2 regions of the Emticicia sp. MM genome follow, and region 2 is predicted to be linked to the other one. Evidence: riboswitches for the same ligand, from Rfam matches in the RefSeq annotation. Region 2 holds a riboswitch; the other holds the start of a gene.
What was found. A riboswitch is a leader RNA that binds a small molecule or an ion and turns the genes downstream of it on or off. The one in region 2 is predicted to bind S-adenosylmethionine.
Positions count from the first base shown of each region.

Region 1: it holds a riboswitch for S-adenosylmethionine, as region 2 does, so the genes downstream of both, A6M55_RS06165 (YdeI/OmpD-associated family protein) here and A6M55_RS03890 (O-acetylhomoserine aminocarboxypropyltransferase/cysteine synthase family protein) in region 2, are expected to answer to the same signal.

Region 1 covers NZ_LXHX01000044.1:6,934-18,222, reverse strand. Annotated here, with positions in the region: gene purN (phosphoribosylglycinamide formyltransferase) at 1-37, opposite strand, end outside; gene A6M55_RS06190 (hypothetical protein) at 203-742, opposite strand; gene A6M55_RS06185 (OmpA family protein) at 780-1,340, opposite strand; gene A6M55_RS06180 (homoserine kinase) at 1,561-2,490, shown strand; gene A6M55_RS06175 (SDR family NAD(P)-dependent oxidoreductase) at 2,603-3,355, shown strand; gene A6M55_RS06170 (CHC2 zinc finger domain-containing protein) at 3,428-4,471, shown strand; SAM riboswitch class I at 4,609-4,725, shown strand; gene A6M55_RS06165 (YdeI/OmpD-associated family protein) at 4,837-5,313, shown strand; gene metX (homoserine O-acetyltransferase) at 5,346-6,356, shown strand; gene A6M55_RS06155 (response regulator transcription factor) at 6,545-7,228, opposite strand; gene A6M55_RS06150 (DUF5723 family protein) at 7,341-8,918, opposite strand; gene A6M55_RS06145 (circularly permuted type 2 ATP-grasp protein) at 9,065-10,495, shown strand; gene A6M55_RS06140 (DUF6580 family putative transport protein) at 10,602-11,156, shown strand; gene A6M55_RS06135 (ion channel) at 11,232-11,289, opposite strand, start outside.
Region 2 covers NZ_LXHX01000025.1:6,946-18,234, reverse strand. Annotated here, with positions in the region: gene A6M55_RS03930 (shikimate kinase) at 1-347, opposite strand, end outside; gene A6M55_RS03925 (BT_3928 family protein) at 369-1,478, opposite strand; gene A6M55_RS03920 (DUF1599 domain-containing protein) at 1,648-2,199, opposite strand; gene folP (dihydropteroate synthase) at 2,367-3,233, shown strand; gene A6M55_RS03910 (helix-turn-helix transcriptional regulator) at 3,273-3,614, opposite strand; gene A6M55_RS03905 (hypothetical protein) at 3,648-4,175, opposite strand; gene metX (homoserine O-acetyltransferase) at 4,203-5,210, opposite strand; gene A6M55_RS03895 (YdeI/OmpD-associated family protein) at 5,268-5,738, opposite strand; gene A6M55_RS03890 (O-acetylhomoserine aminocarboxypropyltransferase/cysteine synthase family protein) at 5,806-7,095, opposite strand; SAM riboswitch class I at 7,219-7,335, opposite strand; gene A6M55_RS03885 (CHC2 zinc finger domain-containing protein) at 7,451-8,497, opposite strand; gene A6M55_RS03880 (SDR family NAD(P)-dependent oxidoreductase) at 8,604-9,356, opposite strand; gene A6M55_RS03875 (homoserine kinase) at 9,504-10,433, opposite strand; gene A6M55_RS03870 (OmpA family protein) at 10,645-11,202, shown strand.

The DNA.
Region 1 (11,289 bases), on a different contig from region 2:
TTCCTGAGCCAGAAGCAAAAATAGCAATCCTTTTCATTAATTATAGTTTAAACAACTGAAGAACTATTTATCTAATAAATAATTTTCAATCTTAGATAATTTTCTGCGAAACAAACATTTTTTTTCGAGAAAAACATTGTAACCGCATTAAAAAAGTCTCTACGGTAATCCGAAGAGACTTTTTTATATTCATAATTTTCAATTAAGCCTTGCCCTTGTAAAGTTCATCTTGCCATTTTTTTAACTCATCCCATTTACCATCTCTAGCTAACGCTGCTTGGGCAGCCCATGTAGTAGGGTTATGTATCTGAAAACGTGGCCCAGCTGCATCTAAAATTGATTTCATACTTTCTACTGAAGTTTCAGCTAGCTCAGCAAAAGTAAAGATTCCCGCATTATTAAATAATTCTTCTATTTTAGGGCCAATTCCTTCAACAATTTTCAAATCATCTTTTTTTGGTGGTCCTGTATATACTCCAACACCTGCAGCAATGGCCGCTCCTGCGGTAATTCCAGATGAACCATTGGCAGTATCTACATTCGGAATTGTTGACACTTTAGATTTTCTACATGCAGCAAGTTCACCTTCTAAAAAACTAATACGGTCTTCAAGTTCATTGGCATGTAATTTCCAACGATTAATCTGTCGATTCATAAACCACCAAAGTAAAAGTAGTGGTAATAAACATCCAAGAAATACTCCCCAAGGGAAGTCTGTTAGCCAACACTTAAAAAATTCCATTATTTTAATATTTTTATTAGTTATAAAGTTTCTTTATTTATTCTTTCAAACGTACCGTACTTCTACGATTTTGCTTTTTCCCTTCGGGAGTTTCATTAGAAGCGATTGGTTCTTTTTCGCCTTTACCTTCCGTGATAATTTGTTCAGCTTTTAAACCTTCTTGAATTAAAAATTCTTTTACTTTCTTAGAACGGTTTTCAGAAAGCTTTTGGTTCAATTCATCTGAGCCATCGCTATCCGAATGACCAGTGATAATCAGTTGTTTATTGGGATTTTTCTCAAAATATTTCTTGGCTGTTTCAATAAAATTCTCGATTTCAGGTGTTTTACTGATACCTGATTGATTCACATTAAAATAAACATCTAATGGAGTAAATAAAATTTGCTCTTCAGGTGTGGAAGCTTTAGGTACTTCTGTTTTAACAGTATCGGCTACTTTTGTAGAATCAATTGTTGGGGGAGAAACTGTATTTTCGGTTAAATCACCTCCTACAGCGACAGGTTCGCCAGAACATAGAGGTTTTCTACTACAGTTCCACCAACCTGTGTACAACAATGCCCAAAGTAGAATCAGAAGTGGTAAAAAAAGTCTGTTCATTGTTTGATTTGTTTGGGGTTCAGTAAAATTACTTTTTTTATTCTTACGAAGCGAAATCTAATAAAAAGTAACCGAAATACAAGTATTTTTTCTTTGTACGACACAAAAAGAAGGACAATCTTACGCAAGTAAATAATATTTCTAAAATCAGTTTCAGAAAATCGGCTAAAAAGGACTAAATTTGGCAAACAAAACCAAAGAAACATACAAATTTTTATTGATGGATTCTATTAAGATTTTTGCTCCCGCAACAGTAGCCAACGTAGCTTGTGGATTTGATATTTTCGGATTTGCAGTAGATGCTCCCGGCGATGAAGTAATTGTTAGAAAACGAACTGACAAACAAATTGTTATTACACAAATTACAGGCGATGAAGGAAAACTCACCTACGATATTTCTAAAAATACCGTTTCAGTGCCAATTCTTAAATACCTTCAATACACTCAAATTTCTGAAGGTTTTGATATTGAACTTCATAAAAAAATGCCATTAGGCAGTGGTCTTGGGAGTAGCTCTGCAAGCTCAGTTGCGGGTGTCTTTGCGGTAAATGAACTACTTGGCAAGCCATTAGTCAGTAAAGATTTACTTCCTTTTTCTATGGAAGGAGAACGTGTAGCATGTGGTTCGGCTCATGCAGATAATGTAGCCCCTGCCCTATTGGGTGGCTTTGTGGTTGTTAGAAGTTATAATCCATTGGATGTATTTAAAGTACCTACGCCTAGTGAATTGTTTGTAACAATCGTTCACCCTGATATTGAAGTAAATACAAAAGATGCTCGACATATTTTACGTAATGAAGTATCTATGAAAAATACAATTGCTCAAATGGGAAATGTAGCTGGAATGATTGCGGGACTCATGCAAGCAGATTATCAGCTAATTGCCAACTCAATGATTGATTTTATCATTGAACCAGTTAGAGCGATTTTAATTCCCGAATTTTTTGAAGTAAAAAATGCTGCATTAGATGCGGGTGCACTAGGATGTAGTATTTCTGGAGCTGGTCCATCAATTTTTGCATTTAGTAAAGGTTTAGAAACTGCTGAAAAGGTTGGAATTGCAATGAAAAGTAGCTTCGAAAAAGTAGGTATTATTGCGAATGCGTATGTTTCAGGAATCAATCAAGAAGGACCCAAAATTATAGGTTAATTTAAGTATTGAATTTAATCAGGTCAATATTAATTTTCTTTTAATGATTAAAATGAAACTATCTTTAGCAATAACAAACTAAAGAATAATATATAAACATTAAAATCAACAAATGAGTAGAATAGCCTTAATAACTGGTGCAACTTCTGGAATTGGTAAAGCCACGGCCGAGGCATTTGCTAACAACGGAATTGATTTAATTTTATGTGGTCGTAGAACAGAAGTACTTGCAGAACTACAAAAATATTTTTCCGAAAAAGTGAACGTTACAACACTTGCATTTGATGTAAGAAAGCAATCTGATGTGGCAAAGGCAATACAATCTCTCTCTGATAATTGGAAAAAGATTGATATTTTAGTAAATAATGCGGGAAATGCTCACGGTTTAGAACCAATCAATGAAGGTAATCTAGAAGACTGGGATGCCATGATTGATGGAAATGTAAAGGGTTTACTGTATGTTTCGAAAGAAATAATGCCTCTAATGGTCGAACGCCAAAAAGGGCATATTATCAATATAAGTTCGGTAGCGGGCAAATATACTTATCCGAATGGAGCTGTTTATTGTGCTTCTAAATCGGCCGTTGAAGCAATCAGTGAAGGAATGCGTCATGACCTAACTAAACATGGCATTAAAATTACAAATATTGCACCTGGGGCAGTAGAAACAGATTTTTCTTTGGTAAGATTTAAAGGAGATGCTGAACGTGCCAAAAAAGTATATGAAGGCTTTGAAGCCATTCAACCACAGGATGTTGCCGATACAATCTTGTATGCAATAAATACGCCTGACCGAGTTACAATAGCTGATATTGTTCTCTATGCCAAAGCACAATCTGCACCTACCATGATTCACAGAAAATAACATAGACTACATTAATGATGATTTTTTCAGTAAAAATCATCATTAATGTAGCTTCAATCTTCATTCATTTCAATGGATAATCTACTTCAGCGGGTAAAAGAAATTGATATTCGGCAAGTTGCTCGTGACTTAGGTTTTGAAATAATCCAAAGCAGAAGAATGAATTGTCCGTTTCACTTTGAAGACTCTCCTTCTCTCATTTTTTACCCTCCTCCACAAAACGAATTTCACTGTTTTGGTTGTGGTAAACACGGAGATGTTATCAATCTTTATGCAGATACTTGCAAAATAGATTTCAAAACCGCTCTTGAAGAACTTGCCAGTAGGTACATTCCAAACTACGATGGTGTTCGAAATAAAAACTTTAGAAAAGTTGATATTAAAAGTATTTATTCCAATAAACCACTTCCCGAAAAAAAGTTTGAATTCAAGCCTATTTACACCGAAATATATGAACGTTTTCAAACATTCTGCCTAAGTCAGCCCGCAACAGAATCTGCTCGAAAAGCAGCAGAATATTTACGTGGACGTGGAATTGATGACTGGACAATCAAGCATTTCAGATTATTTGTCATCAAAAACTACGTTGCTACAAACGAGTTTTTAAAAGAACATTTTTCATTGGAAGACTTAAAAGGCAGTGGAATTGTGAATGATAAAGGGAACTTAGTTTTCTTTGTTCATCCTATCATCATTCCTTATTACCAAGATGGAAGAATTATTTATCTACAAGGAAGAAGTATAGGAAATCCACCTGAAGGAGCTAGTAAGTATCAATTTCTTTCGGGAGTACCGAGAACCATTTTTAATATTGATGGTATCAAAAAATTACGACCAAATTCAGAAGTATATCTGACTGAAGGTGCATTTGACTGTATGACATTGGTCAAAAATGGTATGCCGGCAGTGAGTTTGGGCAGTGCAAAAACCTTTAAAAAAGAATGGTTTAAATACTTCAAAAAATACAAAGTTTGGATAAGCTTTGATAATGATGAGGCTGGAATAAACGGAACAAAAACAATAATTGAAGATTTCTTAATGGCTGGGATTTTGGCAGAAAAAAAAGATTGGAATAAAGGATTTAAAGATATAAACGAATATTTTGGTCAGCGATAATCTTTTATTACCTAAATAAAAAAATCACTTTTGACACCATAATCACACAAATTCTACTCAAAATCTTGTTTTCTAACAAATACTAACGCATATTTGCATCATCAATTCAATTATCCTACTCACGTAGCTGATTGATTGATTTATACAGACGAGTGGAGAGAATAGGCTCTATGAACCTCGGGCAACCTGTCCCGCTACTAGCGATAAGGTGCCAACACCTACCGAATGGGTCAGACCTTTCGGACTTATAAACCAATCATACATCAATCATTGGTTTTTTATAGTACTTAAATCTGATAGTAAACATTGCAAAGAGATGTTGTGGAACATGGTTCTGTTTTCAGCTTTGAGCAACCCATTAGTTTATGTCTAATAAAGTTATTGTATTCAGAGAAGTAATCAAAAAAATGCCCCCCAATCCAGCTGGTTCTTGGCATTACGTTGATTTTCATGAAGATGCTTTTGAGATATTTGGAAAAAGAGGCTTTATCAAGGTTAAAGGTTTAATAAATAATAAACCTTTTAAAAGTAATCTTTTCCCTAAAGGTGCTGGCCAACATGCCCTAACATTACCCATAAAACTACAAAAAGATTTAGGTATAAAATTACATGATGAAATTTTGATTAGCCTTGAGGAAGATTTTGAAGAACGGATAGTGCCTATGCCAACAGAACTGCAAGAAGCCCTTGATTTTGATGAGGAAATGACTAGTTTATACAACCAACTTTCTGCATCTAGACAAAAGGATTATAGAAGATGGATTGATAGTGGCAAACTACCCGAAACAAGAATTAAAAGAATAATTGAATTATTTGAAAGACTAAGAAAAAACAAAGCTTAATCAACAAATTGTAATTTGTGTACAACTAAATAATGGAAAACAAGATATTTCATCACGACGAACCCTTTAAGTTAGAATCAGGAGCTTGGTTACCAGAATTCGATTTGGCTTATACAACTTATGGGACACTCAATGCTGATAAGAGTAATGTAATTTGGGTATGCCATGCATTTACAGGAAATGCTAATCCATCGGATTGGTGGAATGGCCTAATTGGTGAAAAAAGACTGTATAATCCAGCTGAACATTTTATTGTTTGTGCGAATATTTTAGGTTCTCATTATGGTTCGACCAATGCATTAAGCAAGAATCCAATAACTGGTGAGCCTTATTTTCATGATTTCCCTTTTCTGACAATCCGAGATGTAGTGCGTGCCATAGATTTATTAAGACAAAGCCTAAATATTGAAAAAATAAATACCCTTTTGGGTGGGTCTCTTGGTGGGCAACAAGCCCTTGAATGGGCAATTATGCAACCAGAATTATTTGAAAACCTAATTTTATTTTCAACAAATGCCATTCATTCACCTTGGGGAATAGCCTTTAATGAGTCACAGAGAATGGCTATTGCAGCAGACCCAACCTGGATTGAAAGAAACTCCAAAGCAGGTATGAATGGAATGAAAGTGGCAAGGTCAATTGCACTACTCTCTTACAGAAATTATGCAACTTATGGCCGTACGCAATCGAGAGATGAAGGTCAAGTAGATTTCTTTCGAGCGAATACTTACCAGAATTATCAAGGAGAAAAACTTGGTAAAAGATTCAATGCATTTTCGTATTGGACACTCTCAAAAATGTTTGACTCACATGATGTTGGGCGTGGACGTGGAAAAGTTGAAGAGGCACTCAAGCTAATAAAAGCAAAGACCTTGGTAATTGGAATAAGTTCAGATGTACTTTTTCCACCAGAAGAACAAGAATTTATTGCCAATCAAATTCCGAATGCACGTTATGCACTTATTGATTCAATGTATGGACATGATGGTTTTTTAATTGAATTTGAAGCAATGTCCGAAACAATCAAAGGATTTTTTAATTGATAAAAATCACTGATTTTGCTAAAATTGTAATAACAACTGTAAAATCGGTGTTAAAAATCTGTACTATCTTCGGATTGTAAATTTGTAATAACATTTTTATAATTCCGTAAAAAAATAACTTCAGAGTGGATTGGCCATTTCTGAAGTTATTTTTTATGTCATAATTATAAAATGCGAAAAAAGCTGCTTCATCCTTTCATCATATAACCTCTACCCACAACCGTATGAATAAGCTTAACTTCATAATTCTGATCTATTTTTTTTCGTAGAAAATTTACATAAACATCAATCGTATTCGTTCCAGTATCAAAATTGAGATTCCAAACTTTTTCAGCAATTTCAGTACGAGAAACAACTTTTCCATTATTTCTCATAAAAAACTCAAGAAGCATATATTCTTTTGAAGTAAGGGTAATCAATTTACCCCCTCTTCTAGCATTTTTTTCATTAAGGTCTAACTCCAAATCTGCAACTTGTAGATTTTTTTTCATTTCCGCAACCTCACTCGAGCGGCGATATAATGCATTAAGGCGAGCAATTAATTCTAAAAAGTCAAATGGCTTAACTAAATAGTCATCAGCACCCGAGTCGAATCCAGAAATTTTATCCTGAGTAGTTCCCATTGCTGTAAGAATCATTATTGGGGTTTTAATCTGCTCTGAACGAAGCTTTTTTGTTAACTCAAGACCGCTTATTTTAGGAAGATTAACATCAAAAACCATTAGGTCATAGGCATTGCTCAATGCTAAACTTCTCCCTATCTGTCCATCATAGGCTACATCAACACTAAAGCCATTTTCTTCTAAGCCCTTCTTTACATATTCTGCTAGCCTTAATTCATCTTCTACAAGTAATATTTTAGTTGCTGCCATTTTCATCAAGATTTAATACTGTAATGCTATTAATGCTGTAAAATTCTAACTACAAGTATAGTCCTTACTAAAAATAAGATTAAATTTTGATTAAAATGATTCAAGCAAATGCCTAGTGTACCTTATTCCATTTACGTTTTTGCTTATTTTTCTTAAATAATTCTCTTAATTCATGTTTTAATCCTGAAGTAGTCTCTACATAACAGCCATTTGGAGAATCGGGTAGTTTCATAAATAAAGGTAAAAACAAGCCCATATAAAAATTAATGCCATTTGGTTTAGCGATATTTAGAACACCACCCAAATTTTCGGTTCCAATAAATAATGGTCCAAAACGCCCCATTAGACCTATCGTTAGATTTCTATAACCATTTTGTAGGGCAATGGGAGCGGCAACATCAATCCATTTTGTTTCAAACCTCGGTGTTAAGGCGATTAATGAAGGTTGATTCATGCCTAAAACTTTTGGATTCCTCAAACTCTGAATCCAAGAAGCATTAATGTAAATTTTTTCTGAATACTTATAATCAAAATTCGTTGATAAAGCCATTGGTAAAACCACTGTAAAATCACTAGTATAGCTTGCAGGGGCAATACTAAAGGCATCATTCATTTGGTGATAAAACTTATCTGGGGAGTCAATTTTACTAAATGTTTCGGGTGCTACATAAACATTTGGTTTATTAATACCGACTTGCTTAACATAAGCGGGATTATTGTAGTGAATACTTCCAACATCTAATAATGCAAATCCTAATCTATACAAATATTTATTTTTGGTTCCATCCATGCTCCATTTTCCCTTCAATTTTATATCATACTGATAAAAATCAGGACGATATTCATATACCCCACCAATATCAATTCCATATCCTGTTCCAGCAGCTAAATTTCCAAAAAGCCAATTAGGTGTAAAACTAAAGTTACGCAATGCATCCCCACTCGTTGTCCCATAAATACCTTGTGCTTTATAAAAAAACAAATCTTGTCGAAGTGGTCTTAAGGCATTTGCATCAATCACATAATCTAAATTATCAGCCAACAAATGAACATTAAATAAACCATTTAAGCGTTTGGCGGTTAAACCGATTTTAAAGAAATCCTGTTCTTGCTCTTTGATTACAGCTCCAATTGTGAGGCCCATTTCAGCAAAACCATTTGCATTCATAGAAAAATGGCTGTTATCTTGCCTAACTCCAAATATATTGGGCTCGAATGTAGTTTTTACAAGTATATGTGCTACATCTGGAGTTGTATTATTGAGGTTTGTTAATACTCTCACCCTTGATGTAAGACCAATAGAAAACTTATATTTGCTAAAATTATACATCAAAGAGGGCCCTTTAATGTCGATAGACGCAAATGAAGTTACATTTGAAATATTTGTCTTCTCCTTTATATAGGATAAACTAAAAATCGGCAAACCACTAGGAGCTAGATACCTATTTGGAACAGTTCTTGTCATCAAACCCACTATTGAGAAGGGAGCCGCCCATGAAGCATAATTATTTATTACATCAGCATTAGCCCCAGCAAAATTCATGAAAAATTTATAACGCGAATCAGCAATGTTCGCTGGATTATTGTAAATACCATAAGTACCCGAATAATTACTTGATGAAATTCCAAGCCACTGTTGTGCAAATGAAGTAGATATAGTGAGAAAGAAAAGACAAAAAAGGATTCTCATTTTAGGGTAAAGGGTAAGTTTTTATAAAGGGCCACTCAAGAAAAATATCATGATACAAATGTAAATAATTATACACACTTCCTTTGGATTTTTAGAATAAAATCATACTTTGTAGTTTCAATTTTACCGATATACAAAGAAAAATTATGAATTACGATTTCAACAACTACAAAACCGAAAATTTCTTTGATGAAATGGTTGATTCACAGGGTTCGCCAAGAGCTGGGAATCAATTCTTGAAAGAAAAAATCGAAAATCTTTCCTTTGATTATTTAACTAGTAAACAAAAAGCAGCTGAGCGTTCGATGGTTGCCGCAGGAATTACTTTCAACGTATATTCTGAAGATGGAGGAACCGAACGAATCATTCCAATTGACATAGTTCCTCGAGTAATCGACTCTCAGGAGTGGGATAATCTTGAAAAGGGATTAGTCCAACGAATTACTGCTTTAAATTTATTTTTACAAGATATTTATAACGAGCAAAGAATCATCAATGATGGAATAATTCCGAGAGAAATCATTGAATCAAGCAAAGGCTATTTACCTGAATGTAAAGGACTTACACCTCCCAAAGGTGTATGGATTCACATTACAGGAACTGACTTGATTCGTGATAATAATGGCATATTTACTGTACTTGAAGATAATCTTCGTTGCCCTTCTGGTGTATCGTATATGCTTGAAAATCGTGAATTATCGAAGCAAACATTCCCAGATGTTCTCTCACAATCGAATGTTCGTTCGATTTCAGAATATCCTGCGAAATTACTTGAAGTACTACGTCATATTTCTGGACGCCCCGACCCTACCGTAGCGGTACTTACCCCTGGAATCTACAATTCAGCCTATTTTGAACATTCATATTTGGCTCAGCAAATGGGCGTAGAATTAGTAGATTATCGTGATTTAGTTGTGGTAGGTGATTATCTAAAAATGCGGACTACCAAGGGATTCCAAACTGTTGATGTACTTTATAGAAGAATAGATGATACCTTCCTCGACCCACTTACATTTAACCCACAATCCTTGATTGGTATTCCAGGCTTGTTTGAAGTGTATAAGAAAGGAAATATTGGTTTAGCTAATGCCCCTGGTACTGGTGTAGCCGATGATAAAGTTGTTTATGCTTATGTACCAAGAATTATCAAATATTATTTGGGAGAAGAAGCCATTATACCAAACGTACCTACTTATTTGTGTGGAGAACCAGATTCTATGAAGTACGTATTAGAAAATATCGAACAATTAGTTGTGAAAGAAGCCAATGAAGCGGGTGGTTATGGTATGTTGATTGGCCCCAAAGCAAGCAAAGAAGAACACGATATATTTAGAGGGCGAATCAAAGCAAATCCGAGAAATTATATCGCTCAACCTACAATTTCACTATCACGTAGCCCTTGTTTAGTAGATGATGGTTTAGAAGGCCGCCACGTTGACCTACGACCATACATTCTTTACGGAAATGGTATTCATGTTACGCCCGGAGGACTGACTCGTGTTGCTTTGAAAAAAGGTTCGCTAGTAGTAAATTCATCGCAAGGTGGTGGCAGCAAAGATACTTGGGTACTTAAATAATTATGAGTTTTGAGTTCTGAGTTTTGAGTTTTTTTGTATTTTTGTATATCTGAATTAAATTATTTTCAAAGTCAGAATTCATAACTCAGAATTCAGAGCTCTTATCATGAATATTACACGTTTCTCAACTTTATTGGCAATAGTAGTTTTGGCAGCATTGTCAAGGTTCCTGCCACATCCATTTAATTTTACTCCAATTGCGGCAATAGCTTTGTTTGGTGGTGCTTATTTTACTAAACGTTGGCAAGCACTTTTCCTTCCGATGGCTGCCATGTTTTTAAGTGATGTAATTTTAGAAATTACTACCGGTTTTGGCTTTCACAGTGGTATGCCAATGGTTTACGGTGCATTTGCTTTAGTTTCTGTAATTGGAATGATTGCTATAAAAAAAGTAAGTCCAGTGGAGGTTGTTGGTGCATCATTAGCAAGCTCGTTGATTTTCTTTTTGATTACTAACTGTGCTTATTTATATCCGGTTCCAGAAATCAATGACCCAACCATGATTTCATATCCTCATTCGATTGAAGGATTAATGGCTTCCTATACAGCAGGTCTTCCATTCTTGAAAAACCAAATTTTAGGTGACTTATTCTTTTCAACAGTTCTATTCGGTGGTTTTGCATTCTTGCAACGCAGATTTGATGCTTTGAAAATGGCGTAATATCTAATTACCAATACTAAAAGAGCGAGTAATCAAATGATTACTCGCTCTTTTTTTGTGGATTATTTAATTATTTTACTTTTTTCTCAAAGAATCTTTCATAGAAATAAAATCAGAAAGGATAAATATGATT
Region 2 (11,289 bases):
TTAGAAACTTTCATTCTTTCAACCAACATCGCAGGTTTTACATCTAAAAAAATACTGATACCGTTTTCTTTGATATACTCAAGTCCATCGTGGAAGCATGGCGTTCCTCCGCCAGTGGCTACCACCATTTTGCTATCTTTTTGTATTTTCTTTAGTTGTTGGTTTTCTACTTTTCTGAAATATTCTTCGCCATTTAAGCTAAATATTTCTGCAATTTTTTTGCCTTCTGCAATCTCAATTCTCAAATCTAAATCTATAAATTCATAGCCAAGACTTTTTGCAATTTGTCGGCCAAGTGTACTTTTGCCCGACGAAGGCATTCCTATTAAAAAAATATTCGTGGTCATTCTTGCTTTGGTTCTTCTATCTTATTTTAAATTTTCGGCTAAACTTTCAATTTTCGGAATACTATGATTGCCCCATTTACCTTTTACTACACCATTTTGTAACAAAATCACACACGGATTTGTTCGTGCCATTGTTTTTAATACTGTTGCATCAGCTGAGAAATATGGTGTTGAAATACCATTTTCCTCGCTAAACTTCTGATAATCAGTTTGAATCACTGACGTTAAAATCATCGCATTAATTCCTTTTGCTTCGGAAGCTTTTATCAAAGATTTCAATTCGTTCACTTGTTCGGTATCAGTATTTTTTACGTCTTTAAAAATCACCAATAACTTATTTCCAGCGAAAGTCGAATCGGTATAATTGTTTCCTTGTTGGTCTGCAATCGAATAATCAGTAATTTTTGGCTTCAATTTATCTTCATTCAGCGTTACCATTGATACGTATTTGTAAGTAAGCGTATCCATCAAAAACTCTTTTGCTACTATTTCTTCGTTGGTTTTCTTATTCAAAAACGTAAATTCCATGATGGGTTTTACGCCCGTTGGTTTCATTTGCTCAGGAATACTTTTTCCGATGGCGTACGGCAAAAAATCAATTGGAGGAAGGTAGCGAATAGCATAAATACCAATTCCAAACGAAATGGCTGTTACGATGGCCATCACGATGTTTTGATTCGAGTTTGTGTATTTATTTCTGAAAATAAATATTACCAAAATAAAGACCGTCAAGAAAATATCTTTGTTGAACGATGTCCAAGGTTTGAGTTTTAAGAAATCGCCAAAACATCCGCAGTCGGTTACTTTATTGAAATATGCCGAATAGAAAGTTAGAAATGTAAAGAAAACGATGATAATCAACAATAACCACGAAGTAATTTTCATGCGGTAGGATAGGAGTGTAGCCACCCCCAAAATCACTTCTAATGCACAGAAAATCAATGATAATGCCAATGAATTGTGGGCAAAAAACATAAATAAACCTTGCAATGAAGGCAAATCTTGGGCAAAAACCTCGAAATATTCTTCGAGTTTGATGCCTGTTCCCACAGGGTCAACAACTTTTACGAAGCCCGAAAAAGTAAATATTACACCAACTATGATGCGGGCAATTTGTGAAAATAGTTTCATAAATCTAATTTTGAATGATAGAATGAGTCAATGATAGAATATCAAAAATAATACGCATTTTCATTCTGAAAAGTTAATGGTATGTTAAAATAAGTAAAATTTACGACTATAGGGATTATAAATCGAGAAACAATTCGTCATTCGTCCTTCTAAAATTCGTAAATCCCCTTTACTGCTGTCCTTGAGCTTGACCCAATTTTATCATGCAAAAAACAGCGTAATTAATAATGTCTTGATAGCCAGCCTTGATGCCTTCTGAAACCAACGTTTTTCCTTGATTATCTTCGATTTGCTTTATTCTGAAGAGTTTCATCAAAATAATATCGGTCATCGAACTCACACGCATATCTCGCCACGCCTCGCCATAATCGTGGTTTTTATTGAAAAGTAACTCCATAACTTCGGCAACTTGCTTATTGTACATGGCTTGGAGCTGTTCAAACGGAATTTCGAGTTCGGTACTTTTTACCAAATCTGCTTGGATGAGAGCCATTACACAATAATTGATAATACCGATAAACTCGGGGACTTCGCCTTCATCGACACGACTAAAACCATTATCTTGAATCGTGCGGATGCGTTGGGCTTTGATAAAAATTTGGTCAGTGATGCTCGGTAAGCGTAAAATACGCCAAGAAGTGCCATAATCTTTGTTTTTCTTCTCGAAAAGGTCTTGACAAATCTTAATGACTTGGCGGTATTCGATTTCTGTTTGGTTCATTGTTATATGTAATTGCCTACTGGCTATGGGTTCGGTATTCAATTTAGAAAAAATTAATCAAGTTCGTTAGATTGAATTATCTTTGATGCTAAAATCAGTAAAATGGAGATAAAAGGCAGAAATGCCTTTATACTTGCAAAACTATAAAACTTCGGCTCTATAAGCAAATGACATTTATAAGTATCAATCATAAATACACCCACAACGAGCCTGTAATTGGCCAAAAACTCATTGATTTGTCGAAACCTTCGATAATGGGAATTCTGAATATTACGCCCGATTCTTTTTTTTCTGGGAGTAGATATACTCCAAATAGCAATCAAATTATAGACCAAGTTGGCAAAATGATTACCGATGGAGCAGTATTTATTGACATTGGAGGCTATTCGACTCGCCCAGATGCCGATGATGTGAGTGTAGCTGAAGAAATAGACCGAGTATCGCCTGTTATTGAAGTAATTGCTCAAAATTTCGGTGATAAAGTAGCCATTTCGATTGATACTTTCAGAAGTAAAGTTGCTCGTGAAGCCGTGAAAGTTGGGGCAACAATCATCAACGATATTGCAGGGGGAAATCTGGATGAAGAAATGTTTCAGGCTGTAGCCGAATTGCAAGTACCATATATATTGATGCATAGCCGAGGCAATCCACAAACGATGAATAACCTCAATGATTATCAGAACCTTACATTGGATGTAATCACCGAATTACAAGAAAAAGTAGCTGAACTTAGAGCTTTGGGAGTGAAAGATATTATCATTGACCCAGGTTTTGGATTCGCCAAAAATGCCAAACAAGGTTTTGAAATGATGCGAAATTTGGAAGCCTTTAAAGTGATGGATTTACCACTTTTGGTAGGCATTTCAAGAAAATCAATGATTTGGCGAACGCTCAATATAACCGCCAATGAAGCACTTAATGGCACAACTGCACTTAATATGTATGCTCTCATGCAAGGAGCAAAAATTTTACGTGTACACGATGTGAAAGAAGCCATGCAGACTGTGAAGTTGTTTGAGGAGTTGGGAGGGTAGTTTTTAATTTTTTCGTTAAAATGAATCCATACATGCAACTTACACGCAGACCAATGCTTCATTATGCTTTAATTCAATTAATCGAATACCGAGTGTTTTTTCAATTTTATTGATTGTTCTGAGTGTTAGATTTTCATTTCCTTTCAATATTTTATTGATTTGTTGCGAACTTATACCCATCAATGCTGCGAGCTGCTTTTGAGAATTTGGGTATTTACCATTTGTTTTGTTTGCTCTGAGAGTACTCAAGATTCTGATAGCAATATCTGCCGATAATTCAAGCCAATCTTTATTTTCTTCATAAAAAACAGCATCATTTTTCCAAGAATTGTCTGTTTGGGCAATCTGATCGAGTTTGTTAATAAGGGTTTCATTTTTCATAGTCAATCTTCTTTAAATTCTATAAAACCATAGTCAGATTGATTCATCAGTAAGCCCATTTTCGACTAAAAACTGTCTGGTCATCTCCAGTTTTTTAAGTTCTAATTGCAAGTGTGGTCGAGTGTTCATTGTTTGAGTGAGTTTAATACTTCCGCCCGAGACAACATAAGTATTTTCACTAATCCTTATCGCATAAATCCTAAGCCACTCTACTTTCGATTTTTCTCTCAAAAGCTCTTTTAGCTGATAGTCAGAATTGTGTAATGGTCTAAAAATTGCCTGTAATTTTAACTCTGAGTTTTGGTGTTTTTCAATCAATTGATAAAATTTTCTGCGAAAGTCGATAGCTTGTTTTCGAGTTCTTCTAACCGCATCTTCGATACTTATTGCTCCGTAGAAGTTGCTATTCAAATCACTACTATTTTCTTCAAAGAAAGTAAATAAGTACTCAAAATCATTTATCCAAAGATTGAATAATCGACTAAATTCCATCTCTTGATTATCATAAGCAACCGAATAAAGAGTAAATTCTTTAACAGCAAAGATAGCAGTAATTTTCATAAAATCAACTTATAAGTTTATTTTTTCTTACAACCACCCCTTAATCGTCTCAGTCATCGCTTCAAATTCAATTAAAAAGCCATCGTGACCATACATTGAGTCAATGAGAGCATATTTTGCGTTTGGAATATGTTTTGAAATAAACTCTTGTTCTTCGGGTGGAAATAGCACATCAGAAGTAATGCCAATCACCAAAGTTTTGGATTTGATAAGTTTGAGAGCATCTTCTACTTTACCACGCCCACGCCCCACATCATGCGAGTCGAACATCTTCGAGAGTGTCCAATAAGAAAACGCATTGAAGCGTTTGCCGAGTTTTTCGCCCTGATAATTTTGGTAAGTGTTTGCTCTGAAAAAATCAACTTGACCTTCATCACGAGATTGTGTGCGGCCATAAGTAGCATAATTTCGGTAAGATAAAAGAGCAATCGAACGAGCTACTTTCATACCGTTCATGCCCGCTTTAGGGTGACGCTCTATCCAAGTGGGGTCGGCCGCAATCGCCATCCTTTGCGATTCATTAAAGGCAATTCCCCACGGCGAATGAATAGCATTTGTCGAGAAAAGAATCAAGTTTTCAATCAAGTCGGGCTGTAAAATTGCCCATTCGAGTGCTTGTTGGCCACCCAGCGAGCCACCGAGTAAAGTATTTATTTTTTCAATACCTAAATTAATGCGTAATAAATCAATTGCCCGAACTACATCACGAATGCTGATAAAAGGAAAATCATGGAAATAAGGCTCACCCGAAATCGGGTTTTTACTTAGTGCATTCGTAGAACCATAATGAGAACCCAAAATGTTAGCACAAACGATAAAATGTTCGGCAGGATTATATAGACGTTTTTCGCCAATCATACCATTCCACCAATCGGATGGATTGGCGTTTCCTGTGAAAGCATGACACACCCACACCACATTATCTTTGGCTGCGTTGAGAGCTCCGTAAGTGGTATAGGCTAAATCAAATTCGGGAAGCCATGCCCCCGATTCAAGTTTAAATGGTTCGTCGTGATGAAATGTCTTATTTTCCATTAATGCTAAGCGGTACTTATTTGGTGATTTTTCTTGTAATTTTGTTGATTTCTATTTTTATTGTTTTCTCAGTCGTTCGGCTAATTCTACTACTCTTTTTATTCGGGTTTCGGTTTGTTTGGCACTGCCAATCCATAACCGATAATCTTTTTGTTTCGATGCAGAAAGTTGTTGATACAAAGCGGCAAATTCTTCATCAAAGTCTATTGCTTCCTGTAATTCGACTGGCATCGGAATTATCCTTTCTTCAAAATCTTCTTCAATTGAAACCGAAATTTCTTCGTGCAATTTTACACCCAATTCTTTTTGTAATTTAAGCGGCAAGGTCATGGCATGAAAACCATTGCCTTTTGGAAAAAGGTTACTTTTAAACGCTTTATTATTGATGTAACCTTTAACTTTCACGAATCCTTTTTTGCCAAATACCTCATGGACATTTTCAGGAAAATCAATATAATTCCACGAACCCGCAGGATTCGGTGGCATTTTCTTGATAATTTCTTTGAAATGAATGACTTTGCTTGACATAAATTTTAGTTTAATAAAACAAGGTCGAAGGTAAAACTCATTCGAGCCAACCTTCGACCTTGAAAAATTATGCTAAAGCCTGTGTAATATCGGCTTTAATATCTTCGATATGTTCGTAACCACACGAAATTCTCAATAAATTAGGGTCAACACCTGCCGAAAGCTGCTCACTTTCCGATAATTGCGAGTGCGTTGTTGATGCTGGGTGAATTATCAAAGTTTTTGCATCACCTACGTTTGCTAAATGTGAAATGAGTTTTAGGCTATTCACAAATTTCTCAGCTCTTTCACGCCCACCTTTTAGCTTAAATGAAAGTACACCGCCAAAGCCACGCTGTAAATATTTTTTTGCCAGCTCATGTGTTGGATGATTAGCAAGTCCAGGGTAATTTACCGACTCTACTTCTGGATGCTCGGATAACCATTGTGCCAAAGCTGCCGTGTTTTCGCAAGTGCGTTCAACTCTTAAAGTAAGCGTTTCAAGACCTTGAAGCAATAAGAATGAATTGAATGGCGACTGGCAAGCACCCCAATCTCTCAGTCCTTCAACACGACAACGAATAATATATTGGATATTACCAAAAGGGCCACCAATACCAAAAACATCATTCAAAACTAAACCATGATAACTCGGTGATGGCTCAGTAAACTGCGGATATTTGCCATTTCCCCAATTGAAAGTACCTGCGTCAACAATTACACCGCCCATTGTTGTACCATGCCCGCCAATCCATTTCGTAGCAGATTCTACCACAACGTTTGCACCGTGTTTGAGAGGTTGGCAAATTGCTCCACCTGCACCAAATGTATTATCTACAAAAAGAGGTAGATCATGTTTTTTTGCTAAAGCAACCAATGCTTCAAAATCAGGCACGTGTAAGCCTGGGTTTCCGATGGTTTCTACATAAATTAATTTTGTTTTTTCGTCAATCAATTTTTCAAAACTTTCTACATTGTTTCCTTCGGCAAAACGAGCTTCAACGCCAATGTTTTTGAACGAATTCTTAAATTGATTGTATGAGCCACCATAAAGAAAAGAAGTCGTAACGAAATTATCTCCAACAGTTGTTACATTATTAATGGCAATAAATTGAGCGGCGTGTCCCGATGAAACCGTAAGAGCTGCCACACCACCTTCAAGAGCCGCAATGCGTTTTTCAAAAACATCATTGGTTGGGTTCATGATTCGGGTATAGATGTTGCCAAACTCTTTCAAAGCAAAAAGATTTGCACCGTGAGCAGAATCTTTAAACTGATAGGCGGTAGTTTGATAAATAGGCACAGCACGAGACTGTGTTACTGGGTCAATTTCCTGTCCAGCGTGTAGCTGAAGCGTTTCGAAGCGTAGTTCTGACATTGGTTTTGTTGTTTTAAATTTTAATTAAAAAGTGAATTTTGTAGCGAAACTTGAGTATAGCAAAACCATTGTGATTTGCCACACAAGAAATAAAACCAATTTGAAAACGATTCTCGTATGATTGGTTTATAAGTCCGAATTGTTTCGCCATTTCGGTAGGTATTGGCACCTTATCGCTTGAAGCGGGACAGGTTGCCCGAGGTTCGTAGAGCCTATTCTCTCCCCTCGTCTATATAAATCAATCAATCAGCTACTTGAGTAGGATAATTGAATTGATGATGCAAAGATGCGGTGTGATTTGTTAAAAAACAAATGATGTAGAACAATTTTCTAAATTGTTCGGCAGAAAAATCTATTACATTGTTTTACCAAAATATTCATTAATATCCTTAAAACCTTTGTTCCAGTCTCGTTTTTCGGCCAAAATACCTGCCATCAGAAAATCTTCAATGAGGGCATTGGCACCATTAATTCCAGCGGTATCATTATCAAAACTTATCAGAACTTTATATTTTTTAAAATATTTCATCCATTCTTTCTTGAAAATCTTGGCACTTCCCAAACTTACTGCCATCATACCATTTTTTACTAAAGTCATGCAATCGAATGCTCCTTCGGTGAGATAGACTTCGGAGTTTGGACGAAGTTTTTTGATAGAATCAAGGTTAAAAATACTACGAGGAACGCCCGAAAGAAATTGATATTTGCTTGCTCCATCAGGTGGATTTCCAATCGTTCGACCTTGTAAATAAACAATTCGCCCGTCTTGGTAATAAGGAATTACAATCGGATGAACGAAGAAAACTAAATTGCCTTTATCATTCATCAAGCCACAGCCTTTTAAATCTTCGATTGCATAATTTGATTTCAGAAAATCATTGACAACTACGTAGTTTTTTATCACAAAAAGTTTGAAATGTCTGATTGTCCAATCATCAATTCCTCGACCACGTAAATATTCGGCCGCTTTTCGAGCAGAATCTGTGGCTGTTTGAGTGATGCAAAATTGCTGAAAACGTTCGTAGATTTCGCTGTAAATTGGCTTGAATTCAAACTGTTTTTCAAGAATAGGCTTATTTGTGTAAACGCTTTTAATATCTATCTTTCGGACGGTTTTATGACGAACACCATCATAAGCAGCAATATAACGGGTAGCAAGTTCTTCAAGAGCAGTTTTGAAATCAATCTGACAAGCATCGGCATAGAGATTGATCACATCACCGTGTTTGCCACAGCCAAAACAATGAAATTCGTTTTGTGGTGGAGGATAAAAAACTAAAGAAGGTGAGTCTTCCACGTGAAATGGACAATTCATGCGTCGGCTTTGAACAATCTCAAAGCCTAAGTCACGAGCAACTTGCCGAATATCAATTTCTTTTACACGTTGAAGTAGATTTTCCAAAGCGATTTACGAATTACGAGTGACGAATTACGAGTGACGAATATTAGTCGGTCAATAAGAAAAGTGACATTCGTAAATCGTCATTCGTAAATCGTAAATTTTTTAATTATTTTCTATGAATCATAGTTGGGGCAGCTTGAGCTTTTGCGTAAAGCACAATATCGGCAATCGTTACACGGTCGGGCGTGTTGATGGCGTACAAAATTGCATCGGCTACATCTTCGGCTTGAATTGGTTCGAAGCCTTCATAAACTTTCTTGGCACGCTCTACATCACCTTTAAATCGTACCAACGAAAAGTCAGTTTCAACCGCACCAGGGGCGATATTTGTTATTTTTATGCCATATTTTGTCAAATCATGACGCATTCCTTCACTGATTGCCTCAACTGCTGATTTTGAAGCACAGTAAACGGCTCCGTTTGGGTAAGTATATTTTCCCGCAACTGAACTTAAATTGATGATATGCCCTTTTTCACGTGCTATCATTATTGGCATTACTGCTTTTGATACATACAAAAGTCCTTTTACATTTCCATCAATCATGGCATCCCAGTCTGCAATGTTGCCATCTTGAATTGGTTCAAGTCCGTGGGCATTTCCTGCATTATTGACCAAAATATCAATATTTTTCCACTCTTCGGGTAAAGATTCAATGGCACTTGCAACATCTGCCTGATTACGAACATCAAATGCGAGTGTTGTGACTTGCACCTTTTTTGAAAAATATTCCTTCAATTCATCTAAAACTTCACGACGACGACCACATAAAATCAGATCAATTCCTGCATTGGCAAAAGCCTCTGCCGTCGCTTTTCCAATTCCTGATGTTGCACCTGTAATAAGGGCTATTCTTTTCATTTTTTAAAGTTATTTGTTACTGGAGAATTTGTGTACTGGTTACTTGTTTAATGGTCATTAGTAAACTTGGAAACTGGTAAATTGATGACGAATTCGCTTCTTAGAAAATATTATTGTTTAGAATCACCTAAGTAACCAATCAACCAATTACCCAATAACCTTCGGCCCATCTTGATTAATGCCTGAAACGTACGCATTTGCATAAATCCCAACCTTTTCAAAGCTATTTTTCATAGCGATTGCCACTTTTTCAGCTGTATCACGTCCTTGGCTGAATGCAAAAATCGAAGGGCCAGCTCCCGAGATACTACAACCCAACGCACCTGTTTCTAAAGCTGCATTTTTCACTTCCCAAAATTCGGGAATCAATATTGCCCGAACAGGCTCAATAATAAAATCAACCATCGAATTTGCAATAAGTTTATAATCGGCTTGCATTAAACCTGCAATCATACCAGCCACATTCCCCATTTGGGCAATCGTATTTTTCATTGAAACCTCATTTCTTAAAATATGACGTGCATCTTTTGTATTTACTTCAATATCAGGATGAACGATAGTTACGTATAGTTCATCAGGTGTAGGTACTTTGAATACATCAAGTGGTTGATAGCTTCGTACAACCACAAAACCACCCAGTAGGGCAGGGGCAACATTATCAGCGTGAGCTGAACCACAAGCGATACGCTCACCCTCCATCGAAAATGGTAATAATTCTTTGGCAGAAAGTGGTTTACCAAGTAATTCATTTACCGCAAAAACACCAGCCACTGAACTTGCCGAACTACTTCCAAGGCCACTTCCAAGAGGCATTTGCTTGTGTAATTCAATCTCCAGACCTTGCGTACTGCCCGTTTGTTCGAGGTATTTGATAATCGGAACCGTTACTGCATTTTTAGAAACATCGTAGGTAAGTTTTCCTTCTTCGCCAGTAATATTGGTGATAATGATTTGACTATCAGAGCGTTTACGAACAATGACTTCATCGCCTGGTGCATCAACGGCAAAGCCGAAAATATCAAATCCACAGGCAACATTGGCAACGGTAGCAGGGGCAAAAATCTTGATTGAGTCCATCAATAAAAATAGGTGTGTTTTCTTTGGTTATGTTCGCCAAATTTAGTCCTTTTTAGGTGAAATTCGGAATCTAAATTTAGAAATATTAAGTTTTTGTTAGAAATACCATAGTAAATCGAAAAAAAAGTTGTTTTTTAGTTACTTTTTATTACTTTTCCATTCGTAAATCGAGTAAAAAGTTTTTTTCCCTAAACCCCAAACAAATCAAACAATGAACAGATTTCTATTACCCCTTCTGATTCTGCTTTGGTCTTTGTTGTACACTGGTTGGTGGAACTGTAACCGTAAACCCTTGTGTTCGGGCGAGCCAATCGTTACCGATACGACATCAATGGTAATAGCAGCCACGCCAATGATTGACTCAACCAAACTGACAGATTCTGTGAAAGTAGATACGGTTAAAGTAGCTGCTACTCCAGAAGAACAAATCTTGTTTACTCCATTAGATGTTTATTTTAAAGTCAATCAATCGGGCATTGAGAAAACTGCCGAAGTTAAAGCTTTCATCGAGACAGCTAAAAAGTATTTTGAGAAATACCCTGATAAAGTACTCTTAATAACTGGTCATGCTGATGGCGATGGATCTGATGAATTAAATCAGCGACTTTCAGAAAACCGTGCGAAACAAACTAAATCCTTCTTATTGAAAGAGGGTTTTAAAGCAACGCAGCTGACAACCGAGGGTAAAGGTGAAAAAGAACCAATTGCTTCAAATGACACTCCTGAAGGTAAAGCCAAGAATCGTCGTAGTACGATCAGACTGAAGTAGTACGAAAGCCAAAAGTTGATGATTTTCCATAGGAGTTTCGATCTACCTATGTTGCAAACGATTCAAAATCATTAGTTTAAGAAATTT